3 regions of the Serratia sp. 25CWL12 genome follow, and region 1 is predicted to be linked to each of the others. Evidence: predicted binding sites of a transcription regulator. Region 1 holds the regulator's gene; each other region holds the start of a gene.
What was found. Region 1 encodes LexA, which represses DNA repair genes until DNA is damaged. Its sites were predicted from a motif close to TNCTGTATGTACATACAGNA; they were not measured.
Positions count from the first base shown of each region.

Region 2: rmuC (DNA recombination protein RmuC) is a predicted target of LexA. The motif match lies at 2,816-2,835, and genes of this name have one in related genera.
Region 3: dinB (DNA polymerase IV) is a predicted target of LexA. The motif match lies at 1,839-1,858, and genes of this name have one in related genera.

Region 1 covers NZ_CM147698.1:49,880-56,601, forward strand. Annotated here, with positions in the region: gene plsB (glycerol-3-phosphate 1-O-acyltransferase PlsB) at 1-1,171, opposite strand, end outside; gene ACX9GV_RS00205 (diacylglycerol kinase) at 1,274-1,642, shown strand; gene lexA (transcriptional repressor LexA) at 1,771-2,379, shown strand; gene dinF (MATE family efflux transporter DinF) at 2,488-3,837, shown strand; gene zur (zinc uptake transcriptional repressor Zur) at 3,879-4,388, opposite strand; gene ACX9GV_RS00225 (DUF5339 domain-containing protein) at 4,663-4,947, opposite strand; gene ACX9GV_RS00230 (glutathione S-transferase family protein) at 5,301-5,942, shown strand; gene ACX9GV_RS00235 (DUF4431 domain-containing protein) at 6,112-6,722, shown strand, end outside.
Region 2 covers NZ_CM147698.1:3,780,607-3,787,328, reverse strand. Annotated here, with positions in the region: gene ACX9GV_RS16415 (histidine phosphatase family protein) at 352-879, shown strand; gene ACX9GV_RS16410 (hypothetical protein) at 888-1,136, shown strand; gene ACX9GV_RS16405 (OprD family outer membrane porin) at 1,499-2,323, shown strand; gene ACX9GV_RS16400 (hypothetical protein) at 2,353-2,691, shown strand; gene rmuC (DNA recombination protein RmuC) at 2,958-4,502, shown strand; gene ubiE (bifunctional demethylmenaquinone methyltransferase/2-methoxy-6-polyprenyl-1,4-benzoquinol methylase UbiE) at 4,580-5,335, shown strand; gene ubiJ (ubiquinone biosynthesis protein UbiJ) at 5,349-5,957, shown strand; gene ubiB (ubiquinone biosynthesis regulatory protein kinase UbiB) at 5,954-6,722, shown strand, end outside.
Region 3 covers NZ_CM147698.1:3,246,404-3,253,125, reverse strand. Annotated here, with positions in the region: gene nqrF (NADH:ubiquinone reductase (Na(+)-transporting) subunit F) at 1-456, shown strand, start outside; gene ACX9GV_RS14000 (FAD:protein FMN transferase) at 480-1,496, shown strand; gene nqrM ((Na+)-NQR maturation NqrM) at 1,504-1,731, shown strand; gene dinB (DNA polymerase IV) at 1,873-2,931, shown strand; gene ACX9GV_RS13985 (hypothetical protein) at 3,164-4,177, shown strand; gene pepD (beta-Ala-His dipeptidase) at 4,220-5,680, opposite strand; gene gpt (xanthine phosphoribosyltransferase) at 6,027-6,485, shown strand.

The DNA.
Region 1 (6,722 bases):
CAGTACGAGAACGCCCACCCTCAACAAAATATTCTACCGAATAGCCTCGGGTGAATAGTTCACCAAGGTATTCACGGAAAACCGTAGAATAAAGTTTGTTACCTTTAAAGGTACGACGGATAAAGAATGCCCCCAAACGGCGGAAAATCGGCCCGGCAGGCCAGAAATTGAGGTTAATCCCTGCGGCGATATGCGGGGGAACCAGCCCTTGGTGGTAGAGCACATAGGAAAGCAAGAGGTAATCCATATGGCTGCGGTGGCAGGGGACATAGACTATCTCATGACCATCTTGTGCCAATTGCCTGACTCGTTCGGCCTTGGTGACATTAATACCCTGATAGAGGCGGTTCCAGGTCCAACTCAGGACGCGATCAGAGAGACGTACCGCTTCATAAGAGAAATTAGCCGCGATCTCTTCCATTAAGGAAATAGCGTTCTGTTGCGCTTTTTCGTAAGAGATCTTCTTGCTGCGAGCTTCATCTTCTACTGCTTTCTCAATGGCCTTGGAGGCCAGCAGCTTATTGAACAGATCCTGACGAACAGGCAGACTTGGCCCAACGGCGGCCAGGAGTTGGCGAGAGAAATGCATCCGCGCCACGCGCGCCAGTTTTTGTGCAATGGTTTTATCTGTACCATGTTCGGTTGCCATACGGCGTAAAGAAACGGTGTTGGAGAAGCGGACAAAGCTATCGCGGCCCAACCAGAGTATGGCGAAGAATTTTTGCACACCGTTTAGCAGGCGCAGGTGGGGGGCACCCTGCCCTTCACGACCAGGGGAGCGACCAAACATCACTGACACCGGTAACATTTGGATATCAAGGTCTGGATTACTGCGGTGAAGATCCAGATAATCATGGAACAGTTTTACCGACTCTTCTTTCGGTGTGTAGTAGCGAAAGACGCGTGGCCCTTCATGGATAAACACATGGCTGGGCAACACGGAGCCATCGATTTCAAGTGGCTCAAGGGGGTCGGGCAGATCCTGCGCCAGACACTGGGTACGCAGAGTGAGTAAATCTGCCTTGGAATTATAAGGCAAAACATACAAAATCGGCCTAGACGGATCCAACCCTAACTCCGAAATAGGGTCTGAAGGGATAATTTTACTTTTTACCAAAAACTTAAGTGGTAAATTCAATAGGTTATAATAAATTTTACGCCAACCTGACATAACGACCTGAAGCCTCTTGTTAGCAATTGCGCTGAAAGCATACCAGAAACCGTGTAACAGGTCTGTGGTATTGAAACGATGACCTACCTTGTGAGATGAAACATGGCAAATCAAATTACTGGCATGACACGTATTATTAAAGCTGTTGGCTATTCATATAAAGGATTAATTGCAGCCTGGCGCAATGAGGCTGCTTTCCGCCAAGAACTGGTGGTGGCCGTGGTGGCTATCGTACTGGCGATATGGCTTGATGTGGGGGCGATAGCGCGCATTTTATTGATCGGCTCCCTGGTGCTGGTGGTGATTATTGAAATTATCAACAGTGCGATTGAAGCGATCGTTGATCGGGTGGGAACTGAATATCATGAGCTTTCCGGGCGATCGAAAGACATGGCTTCAGCCGCGGTTTTTCTGACGATTTTGTTGGCGCTGTTTGTCTGGATCTCGGTGCTCTGGGATCACTTCGCCTGACGAGTAAACCGATGTCATGGGGTGCGATCAATCTCGCTAATCCCTGATTTTTATTTATGAATTGATTCCCAATCCTGGTTTACCTGTATATACTCACAGCATGACTGTATAAACAAACAGGGGGCGGAATGAAAGCACTAACTACCAGACAGCAAGAGGTCTATGATCTGATTCGCGATCATATTTCACAAACGGGCATGCCACCAACACGTGCCGAGATCGCAATGCGCCTGGGGTTTCGCTCACCAAATGCGGCAGAAGAGCACCTGAAAGCTCTGGCCCGCAAAGGTGTTATTGAAGTGGTTTCCGGGGCTTCTCGCGGTATCCGCTTGCTGATGGAAGAGGAAGAAGGGTTACCTTTGGTTGGCCGGGTGGCGGCGGGTGAACCCTTGTTGGCTCAGCAACATATTGAAGGGCACTATAAAGTTGACCCGAGCTTATTCCACCCTAGTGCGGATTTCCTGTTGCGCGTCAGTGGGATGTCTATGCGCGATATTGGTATTCTGGATGGCGATCTGCTGGCGGTGCATAAAACTCAGGATGTGCGTAACGGCCAGGTGGTGGTGGCTCGTATTGAAGATGAAGTGACAGTAAAGCGCCTGAAGAAACAGGGTAATATTGTTGAGTTATTGCCAGAAAACAGTGAGTTTCAGCCAATAGTGGTGGATTTGAAGCATCAGAATTTCACGATTGAAGGCTTGGCGGTGGGCGTGATCCGCAACGGTGACTGGCTCTGACACCTCTTTTTTGTCATGTTATCTAATCAAATAGGTATATCGCCTCAATAGCGGGGCGATATTCTGTCCATGTCAACAACTCTACTTCTGCCGTCGGAATAGATCGCAATGCGTTTACTCGCTACCTTCACCAGCCCTGCTGACAAAATACTGTGGCGTCTGGCATTGCCAATGATCTTTTCCAATATCACGGTTCCTCTGCTTGGTTTGGTGGATACAGCGGTTATCGGCCATCTTGATAGCGCAATTTATCTTGGTGGGGTAGCGGTTGGTGCAATGGCGACCAATTTCCTGTTTATGTTGTTACTATTTTTGCGCATGAGTACCACCGGGTTAACGGCGCAGGCGTTAGGGGCAGGGGACCCACAGCGCTTGGCGCGTACTTTTATGCAGCCGTTGCTGTTAGCGCTGTTGATTGGCTTAACCATAGTGTTACTCCGTGGCCCACTGATCTCGCTGGCATTACATATTGTCGGTGGTGATCAAGCGGTATTAGTACAGGCTAGACGGTTTCTGGAGATCCGCTGGCTGAGTGCCCCGGCAGCACTGGCGAATATGGTATTGCTCGGCTGGTTGCTCGGTGTTCAATATGTGCGTGCGCCGGTGGTGATGCTGATAGCGGGTAATCTGCTGAATATCGTGTTGGATATCGTGCTGGTGATCGGCTTGGGTTGGGGTGTCTCGGGGGCTGCCACGGCAACGGTGCTGGCGGAGTATGCCACACTGCTGTTGGGGTTATGGCTTGCTTGGCGGGTATTATGTTCACGTGGCATCTCATTAGCGATGTTGCGGCATGCCTGGCGCGGTAACTTACGTCGCTTGTTGGCACTTAACCGCGATATCATGCTGCGCTCACTCCTGCTGCAATTGTGTTTCTCTTCGTTAACGATTTTTGCGGCGCGCATGGGGAGTGATGTGGTGGCCGTCAATGCGATATTGATGAGTTTGTTAACATTTACCGCCTATGCTTTGGATGGCTTTGCTTATGCCGTTGAGGTCCATTCCGGTTACGCCTATGGCGCAAGGGACGACCGTCAATTGCATGCGATATGGTATGCCGCTTGTCGCCAGGCAGGTATGCTGGCACTGGGCTTTGCCACGGTTTATCTGTTTACCGGGCCTTATATTGTCGCGGCTTTAACCTCATTACCGCTGTTGCGTACCTTGGCCGGTCACTATCTTCTCTGGCAAGTCGTGCTGCCTGTGGTGGGAGTCTGGTGTTATTTACTGGATGGTATGTTTATTGGTGCCACCCGTGGCACTGAAATGCGCAACAGCATGGTGGTGGCAGCAGCGGGTTATGGGCTGACTTTATTTACACTGCCACTATTAGGTAATCATGCGCTATGGCTGGCTTTGGCTGTATTCCTGGCATTACGTGGTGTTGCGCTGGGGTGGATATGGCACCGTCATCAGGTGCGTGGTACCTGGTTTTCACTCCCTGCCAAGGGTGAATAAGGTCACCTGTTTTACTGCGGTTTGAAAGGAGTGTGAACTCTCTATTTTTTCTTTATCACTATGCTGTGATCATGCTGGCAACTGTGTTTGTGGTTACAGGCTTCTATTTCAACACAGGCGGAGCATAACCCATGTGCTTCAACCACACTGTGGCGTAAGACAAAACCTGATTCCAGGGCGAGTTTCTGTAGCGTTTCTTCCACACCCTCTGTCGTCCGTTCAGTGACTTGCCTGCAGCGATCGCAGATAAATAGCGCTGAGGTGTGCATCGGCTGTTCGAAGTGATGGCACAGTACGTAGCTGTTAGCAGATTCTATGCGGTGAATAAACCCTTGCTCCAGTAAGAAATCCAGTGCTCGATAGACGGTGGGCGGTTTGGCCTGAGGTTCTGCGATACGTAACAGATCCAGTAGATCGTAAGCACTGATGGCTCCGGGTTGTTCAGTCATCAGACGTAACACTTCCAGCCGTTGTGGGGTCAGCCTTACATTGCGCTGCTGACAGAGTTGTTCAGCCTGCGCGAGTAGCTTTTCCTGATTGGTTGAGTTCATCGCCAATATCCCGGTAGGTGAATAGGCGCTGATTTTATCATATTCATCGGCAATCGCCGAGAGGTGCCTAGGGGAATAACAAGTATCATGACGCGTTTGCCGGACTAACATAGCGGTTAGCGCACTTGGTTGGTTAACTGGCAATGATTAATAGCTAAGATTATTAGAACCCATCATGATGAAATGATGATTAACAGAGCGGTAACTTCAGTGGTAACGGGGAGGGATTGATTTCCGCACCGAAGATAGGCACGGAAACAATATTGATGCGGGATTATTTGATGCCCATTGAAGTTTTCATTTGAGCCATCATATCAAGACCTTGCTTGCAAGCTGGATCTTGTTGTTCTGTAGGCATGGCAGAGATCTGTTGCTTGGCCTGTTCCATCTGGGTTTTTAATGCTTCCATTTGCTGTTTTGCCGCGTCATTGGTTTCAGACGCTTTGGCAATTAACGCATCAACTTCCTCAACATATTTTTTACATGTATCGGTCATTTCACCAGCAAAAACGGAAGAGGACATAGCTAACAGGCTGCACGCAAGAATTAATTTTTTCATCAGTAACAATCCAATTATTAATATTTCATCCTAACCATCCCAATGATGGTGAAATAATTATCTAAAAAAGTTGTTCATAAAACAAGCAGATGCCAGGATTATTATTTTGCAATATGTACTCATCAGATATTTTTATTTTTCTGATAACGCAGATAGGGAAAAATTCAATTAATTAGCATCTCTTTCAGTATGGCTTTAGTGGTATTTATTATTTTTACTTATGAATTTGTGTTGTTTACATTATCCGTCAAGTTACATTCCTGTTGGTACGCACCGAACACTACTGCCAGTTTCTGACACTCGGGCAACAGATACTGCCCATGTTAATCACCGCAACCTAAGGACGCTTTAAAATGAATGATGGCAAAATTACCCTCTATACCCACCCTATGTCTCGCGGCCGCACAGTGCGCTGGTTACTGGAAGAGTGCGGTGCCAGTTACGATACCGTAATACTTGATTATGGCACCAGCATGAAAAGCGCCGAGTATCTGGCGATTAACCCCATGGGCAAGGTGCCTGCGCTGACCCACGGTGATGCGGTGGTGACTGAAGCCGCGGCCATCTGCACCTATTTGGCGGATCTGTTCCCGGAAAAACAATTGGCCCCTGCGCCCGGTAGTCCGGAGAGAGCGGCATACTATCGCTGGCTATTTTTTGTTGCTGGTCCGCTGGAAGCGGCATTTATGGGCAAGTTGCTTGATCAGTTAGCGCCAGCAGACAAAGCAGTTATGGTGGGGTATGGCAGCTATGAATTAACCATGAACACCTTGGAGTCTGCTATCAAACAGGGGCGGCCTTACTTGTGCGGTGAGCAGTTCAGCGCGGTAGACGCCTATCTGGCGGCCTGTCTTGATTGGGGCATGTATTCCGGTGGCATTGAAAAACGCCCAGTCTTTGAGCGTTACATAGAACCTATCCTGCAACGCCCAGCTTATCTACGCGCCAAGGCAATGGATGATGCGCTACTGGCCGAACACCCATTCCCGGGCTAACGCCGATATTGCCCGCTAACCTGTTACCATGCCCGAACTGACGATGTTCGTCATTCGGGCTAATTATTGTCACCGCGGTGAGAACTACGTACTTGTCTGAAGTACTTGCCGCCTGCAAACAACTCCCTCATGATGCAATCATTGATTTTGTTTGATGGATTGTTAACAAATGAACACGATAGCAAGAGTGCTGTTAAGCCTCAGCATGCTGCTCGCCAGCACCCTGTGCTCGGCTGAAGAGGAGGTGTTCGATAACCCGGCCGCTAAGCAACAGGCGCTTCTTGTGGTTGAGCGTTGGCAGCTTGCCTATCAGAATAAAGATCTAAAAGAATTGGCGGCGCTTTATGCGGATCAAGTGGATTACTTCCATAAAATGGTCACGCGCGAAGCCGTCATGGCTAATAAGGCCGCATTTTTCAATGCAGAGAAAAAGAAGTTCTTGTCACAAGCCATCGTCAGCACGATCACGGTTAACGTCAATGGGAATGATACTGACGATGGCGGTCTGGATGATCGTTTGCGTGCCGAGTTTGTAAAACAGGTGAATGTGGCGGGGCAAACGCAAAACTACCCCGCCAGCCTGTATATAAAACCGAATGCGGCGGGGAAATGGCAGATTATTGCTGAGTCTGATGGTATTACCGATGCCAATCTTGGCTTTGATGATGATAGCCGCCAAGTGGTCAGGGGCAAGTTCGATGGCCTCCAACGACAATATGCCTGGGTAGATAGCCGCAACGCTAAAACCGGCGGCGATTGTAATAATGGCGACAATTGCCA
Region 2 (6,722 bases), 800 kb from region 1:
CCTTGCTGATTTCTATTTATTTATTTCTTTGGTGATGTTAGTTTTCTTATAAGTGGATTGTCACTGTTATTTTACATCTCATTATTTAAGTGTCAGCAGGTGACGGGTGCGAATAAATGCATCTAACGCCCAGATTACTTGAAATATGCAGAGTATAAACAGGCAAAACCCAAACCCGATGGCAGTTAACTGTTATGGGTTTGGGTTTTTTATTGCCCAATAAAAAGGGGTGATCCACCGCTGGTGAATTGTTTTGATGTTATTAATAGATTATCGACATAAATATAATTCTTGTATTTGTATATATGAAACTTATTGTTTTGCGTGATAACTTTCAAAAAGGAATATGAAATGAAATTTAAAACCTGGTTGTTGGCTTCAATGCTTTCTCTCTCTTCTTTCTCGGCATTCCCTGTTTTGGCAACAGAAAATGACAGTATAAATATCTATTTTGCGCGTCATGGTAAAACCATTCTGAATACCTACGATAAAGTACAAGGGTGGTCAGACTCACCGTTGACATCAGACGGTGTTGAAACTGCCCGTTATTTGGGCGCCGGGTTGAAAGGGATCCCTTTTGACAGCTATTACACCAGTGATGCAGGGCGCCAGCGGGAAACGATGCAGGTGATCCTGCAAGAGACGGGTAAGTCAGCGGTTAAGGTCACGGAACTCCCCGGCTTGCGTGAGATGTTCTTCGGTGGTTTTGAGGGCACACCGAATAAATATATGTGGGATTTTGCGGCTAAACGTGCCGGTATGGCCTCCTCTGAGGTTTTGTTTAAACAAATTGCTGAGGGGAAAGTCGATCTTGTCACGATGGTTAATGTCATCAGCCAGAGTGATGAAAAAAAGAAGCAGAGAGTGCATTGCAGGTGAAAACACGTATGAAAGGTGCAATGGATACCATGGTACAGAATGCTTTAAAGAATGGGGATAAAAATATTCTCTCGGTCTCATCAGGGCTATCCATGCTGATGATGCTTTCTGATATGACCGACAGTCCAAACAAAAATAAACCGTTGAAAAATGCTGCAGTAGTAAAAATAACCTATAAGGATGGTAAATATACTGTGGTTGATATTGGTGATATGAGTTATGTCGCTAAAGGGAAAGAGATCATAAATAAAAAATAATTATACTTTCAATGGCTTTATCTGCAGGTTACAGGGGAATAATTTGAATGCTACAGACAATGACTCCGATAGGGGTGGAGTTCATGGTGAACTATTCATGCTCTAAATAATTCAAGCCACTTGAATAATGACGAGTAGAACCCAAAAACGCCAACACCACCGCAGTTTGAATGAAAATGAGAGTCCCCCTCTGAAGGGGGAACGATACTATTTCAGTGGATGAAAAAATGAAGAAATATACTTTATGTTGTTCTATTGCTATATCACTATTATCAAATCATGTGCAGGCAAAAAATGAAAACGCCCTCACATCACCACTTTTTACTTCGCCATTTTTTACTGATAGTCAGGCGCAATTATCATTGAGAAATGAGTTTAGATATCTCAAGGAGGATGCCACCGACCAGAAGAAAGTCCATAGTGCTTGGGGGCAAGGTTTCGCACTGGGTTATCAATCCGGCTATTGGGCCGATATTATCGGTATCAATGTTGATTATTACGGCGCGGTAAAACTGGGGGCTAGCGATTATTTTGATTCCCGAGGGGTGTTATACAACAATGGCTCAGGTAATAACAAAGATAATGCGACGGGCTTTAGCAAATTTGGTCAGCGTTATATCAAGCTGAAAGGAGACGTCGCCGGTGTGGCGCTGAATGCTCAAGGGGGCTGGCAAACGCTACGTAACTATGGCGTTATCACTAACTCGACCCGCTTATCTCCTACCAGCTATCTGGGGTGGTCGGGTGGGATGGAAGGCGGCGGGTTCTCCTTGCGCGGGGCTTATGTGGAACGCACCATGGCGCGTAATTCCCCTGATAGTCTGCGGTTACAAACCAACGAGGGCCGCTATATCAATCATCTCGCCACTGGTGAATTGGGCTATAAGAGTCAACCGTTTAACGGTCAACTGGCTTATGGTGAGTCGCAGAATTATTTGCGCCGCCAGATCCTGAAAGTCGCCTTTAACCCGGTTGAGAAACTTAGCCTGGGTAGTCAGATTTATACCACTCAGGCGCTGGATGATTATAAATCCATGGCACTGAACCGGCGTAATTTCGACAATAATGCCAACCACTATGCCTTTGATGCTAAATGGCAGGAGCCACTTTGGAGTCTTAAGCTGGGTGTTTCTCACACCCGTGCACCTAAAGGTGGGGGGAGCTTGGGTCTTATCCGCGACATATGACCAGGGACTCACGAGGAAACTTTACCTCCATGGCTTATTCTGGTGAAGACTATATGCGAGATGGTGAAACTATGCTGGCAGCCTGGGCTGAGTACCGAATCACCCCGGAGTTGACGGCGGGTTTGACGGGTAACGCCGCTCAGTTCAGCTACCAAGGCGTTGCTGTGCGCACCGGGGAAATCAACGTCTTTGGTCGCTGGGATCCTTCTCATCCCACGCTGAAGAACTTGACGGTGTTTGCGATGGTGGGGCCGGGGTGGTCCTATAAAAATCGCAGTAAAACACCGGTGATATCCGATGGTCAGTATCAGACATCCCACTCACTAGGGGCGCAATTTATCGCCGAGTATCGTTTCAAACTGTTCTAACCCATCTTAATTAGCGCGGTGACTGAGCAGGTTACCGCGCGCTCCTCTAAGCAGGTGTCCGCAACTCATTCAATAACCGTCAATAATACCCTCACTTGCGTGGGGACGAGGATTAATGAAAACTGACTGGACATCCATACAGTCTCCCTTTAACGTGGCGGGTAATTAGTGCGAAGGCGCTATACCTTGGTTTATTTAAGTTATAGCCAGGTGCTTTCGCCGCTTGAATGAATCTGGGTATCACCCGCGATATAAAAGGGGGCAAGTTGGAAATCACGTTGGTTTACGCTATGGGTGGCGTTGTTTTTGGCCTACTGATCGGGGGGGTGATCGCGAGTTGGCGTGGGCAACAGCAGCGAGCGCTGCATGAAACTGATAGGCGATTGTTGGAGCAATCCTTGCAGCAAGCGCAGCTTGAAACGACCTCTAGCCAAGAGACAGTGCGGCGCTATGAACAGCAATTACGGCAAAATGATCTGGAACTGCGTGCACTACATAGCCAATTGGCCGCCGGGCAGGAAAGGTTACAGCACCTCAATCACTGGCGTAATCAATGTGAACAATTAGATCAGGCGTTGCGCGCCCAACGTGAAATCAATAGTACACAAGAGGCGAAACTGCGTGAAGCGACGGTTCGTTGGGAAGAGACGCGTATTGCTGCAGAAGAGAAACAGCGGTTATTAATCAGCAGTGAACAGCGGTTGACGACGCAATTTGAAAACCTGGCCAATCGTATCTTTGAAAGCAGTGGTCGTAAGGTCGATGAACAAAACCGGCAAAGTCTGGATCGTCTGCTGTTACCGTTACGCGAACAGTTGGATGGTTTTCGCCGCCAGGTACAAGATAGTTTCGGCCAGGAAGCTCGCGAGCGTCATACATTGACCCATGAAATACGTAATCTACAGCAATTGAATGCGCAGATGGCGCGTGAAGCGATCAACCTGACCAAGGCACTGAAGGGGGATAACAAAATTCAGGGCAACTGGGGGGAGGTGGTTTTGGGCCGGGTGCTGGAAGCCTCCGGATTGCGTGAAGGGCATGAGTATCAAACCCAGGTCAATGTGCGCTTGGATCACCAAAGCCGTCTGCAGCCCGACGTCATTGTGCGTTTGCCGCAAGGTAAAGATGTGGTGATTGATGCCAAGATGTCACTGGTGGCTTATGAGCGGTACTTCAATAGCGATGATGATAGCGAACGGGAAGTTGCATTGAGCGAACATATTGCTTCTCTGCGCGGGCATATTCGTCAATTGGGGCACAAGGACTACCAGCAACTACCTGGCTTGCGCTCACTGGATTATGTGCTGATGTTTATCCCATTGGAACCCGCATTCCTGTTGGCTATTGATCGTGAACCGGAATTGATTAGCGAAGCCTTGAAGCACAATATTATGTTGGTTAGCCCAACCACGTTGCTGGTGGCATTGCGAACCATTACCAACCTGTGGCGTTATGAACACCAAAGCCAGAATGCCCAGCGTATCGCCGATCGCGCAGCTCGGTTGTATGACAAGATGCGTCTGTTTGTTGATGATATGTCGGCGCTGGGGCAAAGCCTGGATAAAGCGCAAAGTAGTTATCATCAGGCGATGAATAAACTGAGTTCGGGGCGTGGTAATCTTATCGGCCAGATAGAGAGCTTCCGAGCTCTGGGGGTGGAGGTCAAACGACCCATTAACCCGCAATTGGCCCAACGGGCCCATGCCCAGCATGAGGATCCTCCCGCCGAGTCAGAAGAGAATATGGCTGAATTATCGGTGGCTAAAGAGGGTGAACACCGGGCAGAACAACCTGGCTCATCGGCAGGGTGATGCGGTGAGAAAGTGGGGTATTGCGTGGCTTTCTGGTACACTCTCGACACTAAATTGACGTAATAGCAGGCAAGACAATGGTAGATCAAACGCAGGAAACCACCGACTTTGGCTTTCATACTGTCGCCAGAGCTGAAAAACAGGCCATGGTGGCCAAGGTTTTTCATTCGGTAGCAGCAAAGTATGATGTGATGAACGACTTAATGTCGTTCGGTATCCACCGTGTCTGGAAGCGTTTTACCATTGATTGTAGCGGCGTACGCCGTGGTCAGCGGGTGTTGGATCTGGCCGGGGGCACCGGTGATCTGGCCGCTAAGTTTTCCCGCATGGTGGGGGAACAGGGGCAGGTGATTCTGGCTGATATCAACGACTCGATGCTTAAGATGGGGCGCGAAAAACTACGTGACCAGGGTATCGTCGGTAATATCAGCTATGTACAGGCCAATGCGGAAGCACTCCCTTTCCCCGATAATTATTTCGACTGTATTACCATCTCTTTTGGCTTGCGTAATGTCACTGATAAAGACAAGGCGTTGCGTTCCATGTTTCGCGTACTCAAGCCGGGTGGCCGCTTGTTGGTATTGGAGTTCTCCAAGCCGCTGTTGGAACCCTTGAGTAAAGTCTACGATGCCTATTCATTCCATATCCTGCCGAAAATTGGTGAGCTGGTGGTGAAAGATCCAGAGAGTTACCGTTATTTGGCGGAGTCGATTCGTATGCATCCGGATCAGGAAACGTTAAAGGGAATGATGAGCGACGCCGGTTTCGACAACGTGACCTATTTCAACTTGACCGGTGGGATTGTTGCGTTACATCGGGGATACAAGTTCTGATATGGAAATGCCGATGTTGCTCACCCCGCTACTGACCGGACTATTGGAAACGTCGCTCAATAGTTTGTTGTTTCGCGACCGCAGCATGAAAGCGGCTCGCCAGCGGCTGGTGGGTAAAGTATTACGTATTGAGTTACAGCAACTCTCTTCACCCTTGGTGCTGGTATTTAGCGAGCAGTGTGTGGATGTATTGGGCGAATCGGAAGAGGTTGCTGACTGTACGCTGAAAACCAGCATACCGGTGTTGATGAAACTGCGTGATCGCCAACAACTTTCCCCGCTGATACGCAGTGGTGAACTGATTGTCGACGGTGACATTCAGGTGGTGCAGCAACTGGTGGGGTTGCTCGATCTGGCTGAATGGGACCCAGCGGAGTGGCTGGCACCCTATGTGGGGGACATTGCGGCAGAGAGCCTTGGCCAAGCGGTGAGTAAAGTGGCCGGTTTACTCAAATCAGGCTGGTATAACCAGCAAGCCTATGTGGCACAAACCCTGACGGAAGAGTGGCGCATCGCCCCAGGAGCACTTGAGGTGGTGTGGTTTAATGAAGAGGTTGATACGGTGGCCCGCCATGTGGATGCACTGATTGCTCGTATAGATAAGTTGGAGGGTAAGCGATGACGCCTGGCGAAATCTGCCGCCTTTACCTGATCGTCAGCGTTTTTCTTAGCTACGGTCTGGATGAGTTGATCCCCAAAATACGTTTAACACTGCCGTTGCGTATAGGGCGCCGCCTGCTGTTCTGGATGCCAAACCGCCATAAAGATAAAACGTTGGGTGAACGCTTGCGTTTGGCTTTACAAGAGCTGGGCCCGGTGTGGATCAAGTTTGGTCAGATGATGTCGACGCGTCGTGATCTGTTCCCACCCCATATTGCTGATCAACTGACCCTATTGCAGGATCGCGTCGCGCCTTTTGATGGCAATTTGGCGCGACAATATATCGAACAGGCGATGGGCGGCCCCCTGGAAACCTGGTTTGATGATTTTGACCAACAAGCGTTGGCCTCTGCTTCCATTGCGCAAGTGCACACCGCGCGCTTGAAAAGTACCGGGAAAGAGGTGGTGTTGAAAGTGATCCGTCCTGATATCAGGCCGATTATCAACGCCGATGTGCGCCTGATGTATCGACTGGCGGATTGGGTGCCGATACTGCTGTCCGATGGTCGCCGCCTGCGCCCACGTGAGGTGGTACGCGAATATGAAAAGACCTTGCTGGACGAATTGAACCTGATGCGCGAAGCGGCAAACGCCATTCAACTACGCCGTAATTTTGATGGTAGCCCGATGCTGTATATCCCCGAAGTCTACGCGGATTACTGCCGTGAAAGCGTCTTGGTGATGGAGAGGATTTACGGTATTCCAGTGTCAGATATTGCGGCCCTTG
Region 3 (6,722 bases), 1.3 Mb from region 1:
GTGACGATTTCTGGGCCATTTGGTGAGTTCTATGCCAAAGAGACCGATGCTGAAATGGTGTTTATCGGTGGTGGGGCCGGTATGGCACCGATGCGCTCGCATATTTTCGATCAGCTGAGACGCCTGAAATCCAAGCGTAAAATGAGTTTCTGGTATGGTGCTCGTTCGCTACGTGAAATGTTCTATCAGGATGACTTCAATCGTCTGCAAGAAGAGAATGAGAATTTCACCTGGAATGTGGCACTCTCTGATCCACTACCAGAAGATAACTGGACTGGCTATACCGGCTTTATTCATAACGTCTTGCTGGAAAATTATCTGAAAAACCACCCCGCACCGGAAGATTGCGAGTTCTATATGTGTGGACCACCGATGATGAACGCAGCAGTGATCAAAATGCTGAAAGATCTCGGCGTTGAAGATGAAAACATCATGCTTGATGATTTTGGCGGTTAATTTTTGTAGTCGGTGACACCAGAATGAAATTTTTCATCACTTTAGCGGCGCTTGGCGCCGCATTTTTGTTAACAGCTTGCGGGCCAAAGCAAGAAAATCTCGATGGTAAAACCATGGGGACCTATTACTCAGTCCGCTATATTCCAGGTGATGGAACACCTTCTGCAGAAAAGTTACAACAAGGGATCGACCAACAGCTGGAGCTGGTGAATCAACAGATGTCGACCTACCGGCCAGATTCCGAGTTGAGCCGTTTTAACCGTAGCCGCGAAATCAACAAACCTTTCCCGGTCTCTGCTGCTACTGCCAAAGTGGTATTGGAGGCATTGCGCCTTAACCATGTCACTGAAGGTGCCTTGGATGTGACGGTGGGGCCGTTGGTCAACCTCTGGGGTTTTGGTCCTGAGGGGCGTCCAGATAAAGTGCCAAGCGATGAACAGTTGGCGTTACGCCGTAGCTGGACAGGGAGCGAGCATCTTGCGGTAGAAGGCAATGCGCTGGTGAAGCGTATTCCGGAACTGTATGTTGATCTCTCTGCCATCGCCAAAGGTTATGGTGTCGATGTGGTAGTAGAGTATCTGCAATCACAACATGTTGAAAACTATATGGTGGATATTGGCGGGGAAGTTCGTACTCGTGGCCACAATGGTGAAAACAAGGCATGGCGTATCGCTATTGAGCGGCCAACCGCGGGTGTAGAGCAAACGGCACATTTGGTGATTGAGCCGGGCGAGATGGCGATCGCGACATCAGGTGATTACCGTAATTATTTCGAAAAAGACGGTATGCGCTATTCTCATACTATTGACCCGCTTACTGGCAAACCGATCAGCCATAATCTGGTTTCAGTTTCGGTACTCAGTCCATCATGCATGACAGCAGACGGACTTGCCACTGGGTTGAATGTACTGGGGCCAGAACGAGGATTAGCATTGGCGAATCTGTTGGGTATCCCGGTATTTATGATAGTCAAAACAGATAAAGGGTTTGAAGAACACTACTCCGATGCCTTTAAGCCTTATCTGAAGTCAGGTTCGTGAGGCGATTATGCTGATGACATTCGCTGTATCCTTTGTGCTGTTCCTGTTGGTGGTTGGGGGCATGTCGTTGGGTTATGTTTTCCGGCGCCGCGCCTTGCAGGGCAGTTGTGGTGGCATAACGGCGTTGGGGATAGAAAAGGTCTGTGATTGCCCAGAGCCTTGTGATGCCCGTAAAAAACGGCTGGCAAAAGAAGCAAAACGACGTGAACAGTTGGAAAAACATCGGATCCTGTAAAAGACCGGATCTTGTGAAATAAGAACTAAGGGTGCTGTTTACAGCACCCTTAGTTCTTATTTCACCAGTCCAAGCGGTAAAACAAGGGGATTGAGCTTTTAATAACAAGCTGTATACTTATACAGTGTTGTTGGGGGCGTGATGCGTAAAATTATTCATGTTGATATGGATTGCTTCTTCGCGGCGGTAGAGATGCGCGATGATCCTAGCCTGCGCGAAATTCCGCTGGCGATTGGCGGCAGTGCGGATCGGCGTGGTGTGATTAGCACAGCTAACTACCCCGCGCGCCGTTATGGTGTGCATAGCGCCATGGCGACGGCAATGGCACTGAAGTTATGCCCGCATTTGAAATTATTACCGGGGCGGATGGCGGTTTACAAAGAAGTCTCTCTGCATATTCGTGATATCTTTTCCCGTTATACGTCGTTGATTGAACCCCTTTCTCTGGACGAAGCCTATCTGGATGTGACTCATAGCACTCACCACCACGGTTCTGCCACGCTGATTGCTCAAGAGATCCGCCAGGCTATTGCCGATGAACTTGAACTAACCGCCTCTGCGGGTATTGCTCCGATCAAATTTTTGGCCAAGATCGCCTCTGAATTGAATAAACCTAATGGCCAATATGTGATTACCCCCGCGCAAGTCCCGGCATTCTTGCAACAATTACCCCTTAGTAAGATCCCTGGTGTAGGGAAGGTCACCGCAAAACGGTTGGAAGAAGTGGGCTTAATCACCTGTGCGGATGTGCAGGGATATGATCTGGCGGCTTTATTAAAACGCTTCGGTAAATTTGGCCGCGTGTTATGGGAACGCTGTCAGGGTATTGATGATCGGGAAATTTCGCCTGATCGCTTACGGAAATCACTCGGTGTTGAACGGACGTTAGCCGTAGATATTCATCGCTGGGAAGAGTGTGAAGCCTTGATCAACGAGAAGCTTTACCCTGAGCTTGAAATGCGCTTACGCAAAGTGAAACCCGACCTACATATTGCCCGGCAGGGGGTGAAGCTGAAATTCCACGATTTTCAACAAACAACCCAAGAGCATGTTTGGCCAGTGTTGAACAAAGAGGATTTGCTCAACGTTGCCCATCAGGTATGGCAAAGCCGGCGGGAAGGGCGTGGTGTTCGGTTGGTTGGCTTGCATGTCACTCTGCTCGACCCTCAATTAGAGCGGCAGTTAGTGCTGACGTGGTAATCAAAACCAAGCAGTAACTCATCATTTTTAATCATTAATTTTCAATGTGTTTCGCTTCCTTGTGGGGTAATCATTTCGTGGGGGCTGATCCTGTCGAATTTTTGAGTCAGCACATAAAAGCTGGTATAAGCTTATTGTCGTTGTTAAAACTAGAAAATAGTTAAAACCAGAAAATAGCTAAAACTAGAAAAATCTTGTCTAGGTAGATATTCAAAAAAGAGGGATAAAGTAAATGGTAATCAGCCAAAAAACGCCAGTAAAAAAATGGACGTGGGCAGACCTGCAAAGCAGTTATCGATTTTGGGGATTAGTTTTTTATTTTGTTGCTTTTGGTTTTAGTCAGTACTTTTTCAGTACTGCTGGCTTGCTCTTTATCAAAGCCAATTCAGACTTGTCCATGACTGATATTGGCACGGTCCATGCAACCCAACAGGCTGGTTTATTCTTTGGCGCAATCCTTGCCTGGGTTGCCAGTCGGATCAAGAATTATTATATGCTTTACCTATTCAGTGGGTTAGTTTTATTGGGTTTTTCTTTGTTCAGTTCTAATCCTGGAAATGTTGAAGTCTTGGTTATAGCAGAATTTTTAATAGGCTTAGGCATCGGGGCGATGTTACTTATTATTCCGGCCTTTATTGCTGGAGCGATTGGCAGTGTCGAAGCCTTTGTTCTCGCATTTGGTATGCTGGTAACGCTAAAGTTTGGGTTCAATATAGTTATGATGCCAATTTCTACCTATCTTTATACTGCTTCGTTACTTGAAGATCCCGTCGTCTTTTTTACCCTGATCTCTACTCCAATCATTGTAGGGACTCTGCTTCTTATACCCGTAAAATCCTGTTTGTTTTACGAATCTCCACCGTTAAGAGAAACACCCCCTCAGCCAGCTAAGTATCGCTCCCCAGTAATAACGTTTTTCCTGTTCGTGGTGCCGTTTTATTATATTTTCTGGTTTGTGAAAATTCATGCGGAAATCAGGACCTTTACCCAATCACCGACGTTATTAACCCCTAAATGTGCTGGGTGGTCGATGTTTTTGCTACCCTTCTTTGTTGCTCCAATTATTGTCTCTAGGCTAAGTGATAATCAATGCACCATAATTGAAAGTAATGGGCAAGTGCCAAGGTATAAAACCTGGTTGGTTGTCCTGTTTGCTTTTCTGTTGTTACCACTCAGCGCGGCATTGATTCAAGCGCAGATGAATGAAATCAGCGGTAACTTGGGGCAAAAGTCGGCGCAGTCATAAAATGGAAATAGGCCCAGATTTCTGGGCCTAAGAGATGTGGTACTAGCTACGCTCAGGAATCGCTTTTAGCAGTTCGGTCAGCAGTATCCAGTATTGACCCACACTGGCGATATGCACCTGCTCATCTGGGGAGTGAGGCCCGGTAATGGTTGGCCCAATGGAGACCATATCCATATTCGGATACGGCTTCTTGAACAGACCACATTCTAGCCCTGCGTGGATTACCATGATATTTGGCGTCTTATTGAACAGCTTCTGGTAGGTTTCACGAACCAGTTGCATCACCGGTGAATGGGCATCCGGTTGCCAGCCAGGGTAACTACCCTTGGCAACACCTTTGGCGTTAGCCAGTTGGCCCAGCGCAGCCAGCATCCCGACAACATAGTCTTTGCCGCTGTCGATCAAAGAACGCACCAAACAGATGATTTGGGCTTCTTGTTCACTGGTTGTCACCACGCCGACGTTCAGCGATGTTTCTACCACGCCTTGCACTTCATCACTCATGCGAATCACACCGTTAGGTGTTGCATTTAACAGCGACACTAAACGGTTCTGGCAATCGGCGGTCAATGCTTGTAGCGAACTGTTAGCCGGTTCTAACATCACTGTGATGTTTTTCTCTTTGGCTGCCAGTTCGTTCTTCAGAATAGTCAGAAACTTTTGGCTTAAGGCTTTCAGCGCATCGGCTTGCTCGGCGGGCACGGCGACCACGGCAGCCGCTTCACGTGGAATGGCATTACGCAACGTCCCCCCATTGAGCTCCAACAGGCGCAGATTCAACTCTTGAGAATGAGCACACAGGAAACGTGCCAGCAGTTTATTGGCATTTCCCAGGCCAAGATGGATATCTCCACCGGAGTGGCCGCCCTTTAGCCCTTTGAGGATTAGTTTGAAGGTTTGGTAGCCAGCAGGCAGCGCTTCACGTTGCAGTGGCAGCGTAGTGATGAAATCAATACCCCCCGCGCAGCCCATATAGATTTCGCCTTCTTCTTCTGAGTCGGTATTGATCAGAATATCGGCTTGCAACCAGTTGGGTTGTAAACCGAAAGCACCATCCATCCCGGCTTCTTCGGTCATGGTGAGCAACACTTCCAGTGGGCCGTGTTCAACACTGTCGTCAGCCAGAACCGCCAGCGCAGAAGCCATGCCAATACCGTTGTCGGCACCCAGCGTGGTACCACGTGCTTTAACCCATTCGCCATCGATATAAGGTTGTATTGGATCTTTGGCAAAGTCGTGAACGGTATCGTTATTTTTCTGTGGCACCATATCCAGGTGGGCTTGTAGCGCCACTGGTTTGCGGTTTTCCATACCTTTGGTTGCGGGTTTACGTAGCAGCAAGTTGCCAACCTGATCACGCTCGACATGCAGGTTCTTGGTTTTAGCCCAGTCCAGAATGTGCTGTGCCAGCGCTTCTTCATGATATGAAGGGTGTGGTATAGAACAGATTTTGGCGAAAATATCCCACAGCGGTTGTGGCGAAAGTTGAGACAATTCAGACACTATAAGTCTCCTGTAACAGCATTCTTATCAGCGAGTGAATGCCGTGCGGTTAGAGTGAGTGGTTATCTGTGCTTAGTGGCACGATGCTCAGAGAATATCACTTTATTCTGGCGTGTGCGCGTACCGCATTGAGCTGTTTTGCTTGCTGATCGTTCAAGTGTCACAGACCTTTACTAGCCTGACATGCCGATGAAGGCTCAATGACAGCAAAGGTTGTCAGACGAAATACCGATGAATCCTTGCACTTCAACTGGTATTCGGCGCTGGTAGTCTCTATAATCTCGCGCAACCTTTTTTCTCCTAATTATTTAGTTAAGCCGCATCTTGCGGACCTGGACACCATTCTATGAGCGAAAAATACGTTGTTACTTGGGATATGTTGCAAATGCATGCGCGCAAATTAGCACACCGCTTGCTGCCTGCAGAGCAATGGAAAGGCATTATTGCCGTTAGCCGTGGTGGTTTAGTACCCGCTTCGTTGCTGGCGCGTGAGCTGAGTATCCGTCATGTTGATACCGTTTGTATTTCCAGCTATGACCATGACAACCAACGTGAAATGAAAGTGCTCAAACGTGCTGAAGGTGACGGTGAAGGTTTTATCGTGGTTGATGACTTGGTAGATACCGGTGGTACTGCCCAAGCGATCCGCGATATGTACCCAAAAGCTCATTTTGTCACCATCTTCGCCAAGCCTGCTGGTCGCCCATTGGTTGACGATTATGTGGTTGATATCCCGCAGGATACCTGGATCGAACAGCCATGGGATATGGCGGTCACTTTCGTCCCACCGATTAGCAGCCGCTAAGCAAATTATCCTATTTAACATACCAACGCCTGGCTTAATCTATACCCTAGTTGCATCACGACGGGGATAGGGGGCTCTGGCGTTGGCTGATTGCGTTATTTTCTGTAAATCTCTGTATTTCACGGGTGGAACTTTGGTTTCTGTTGCCAGAGTTAGGTACACTATCCCTCTCTATTCCGGCTAGATAGACTCAAGTTTGTTCAAGTGGCAGGCAGTAATCACACAAAGCCAAACCAT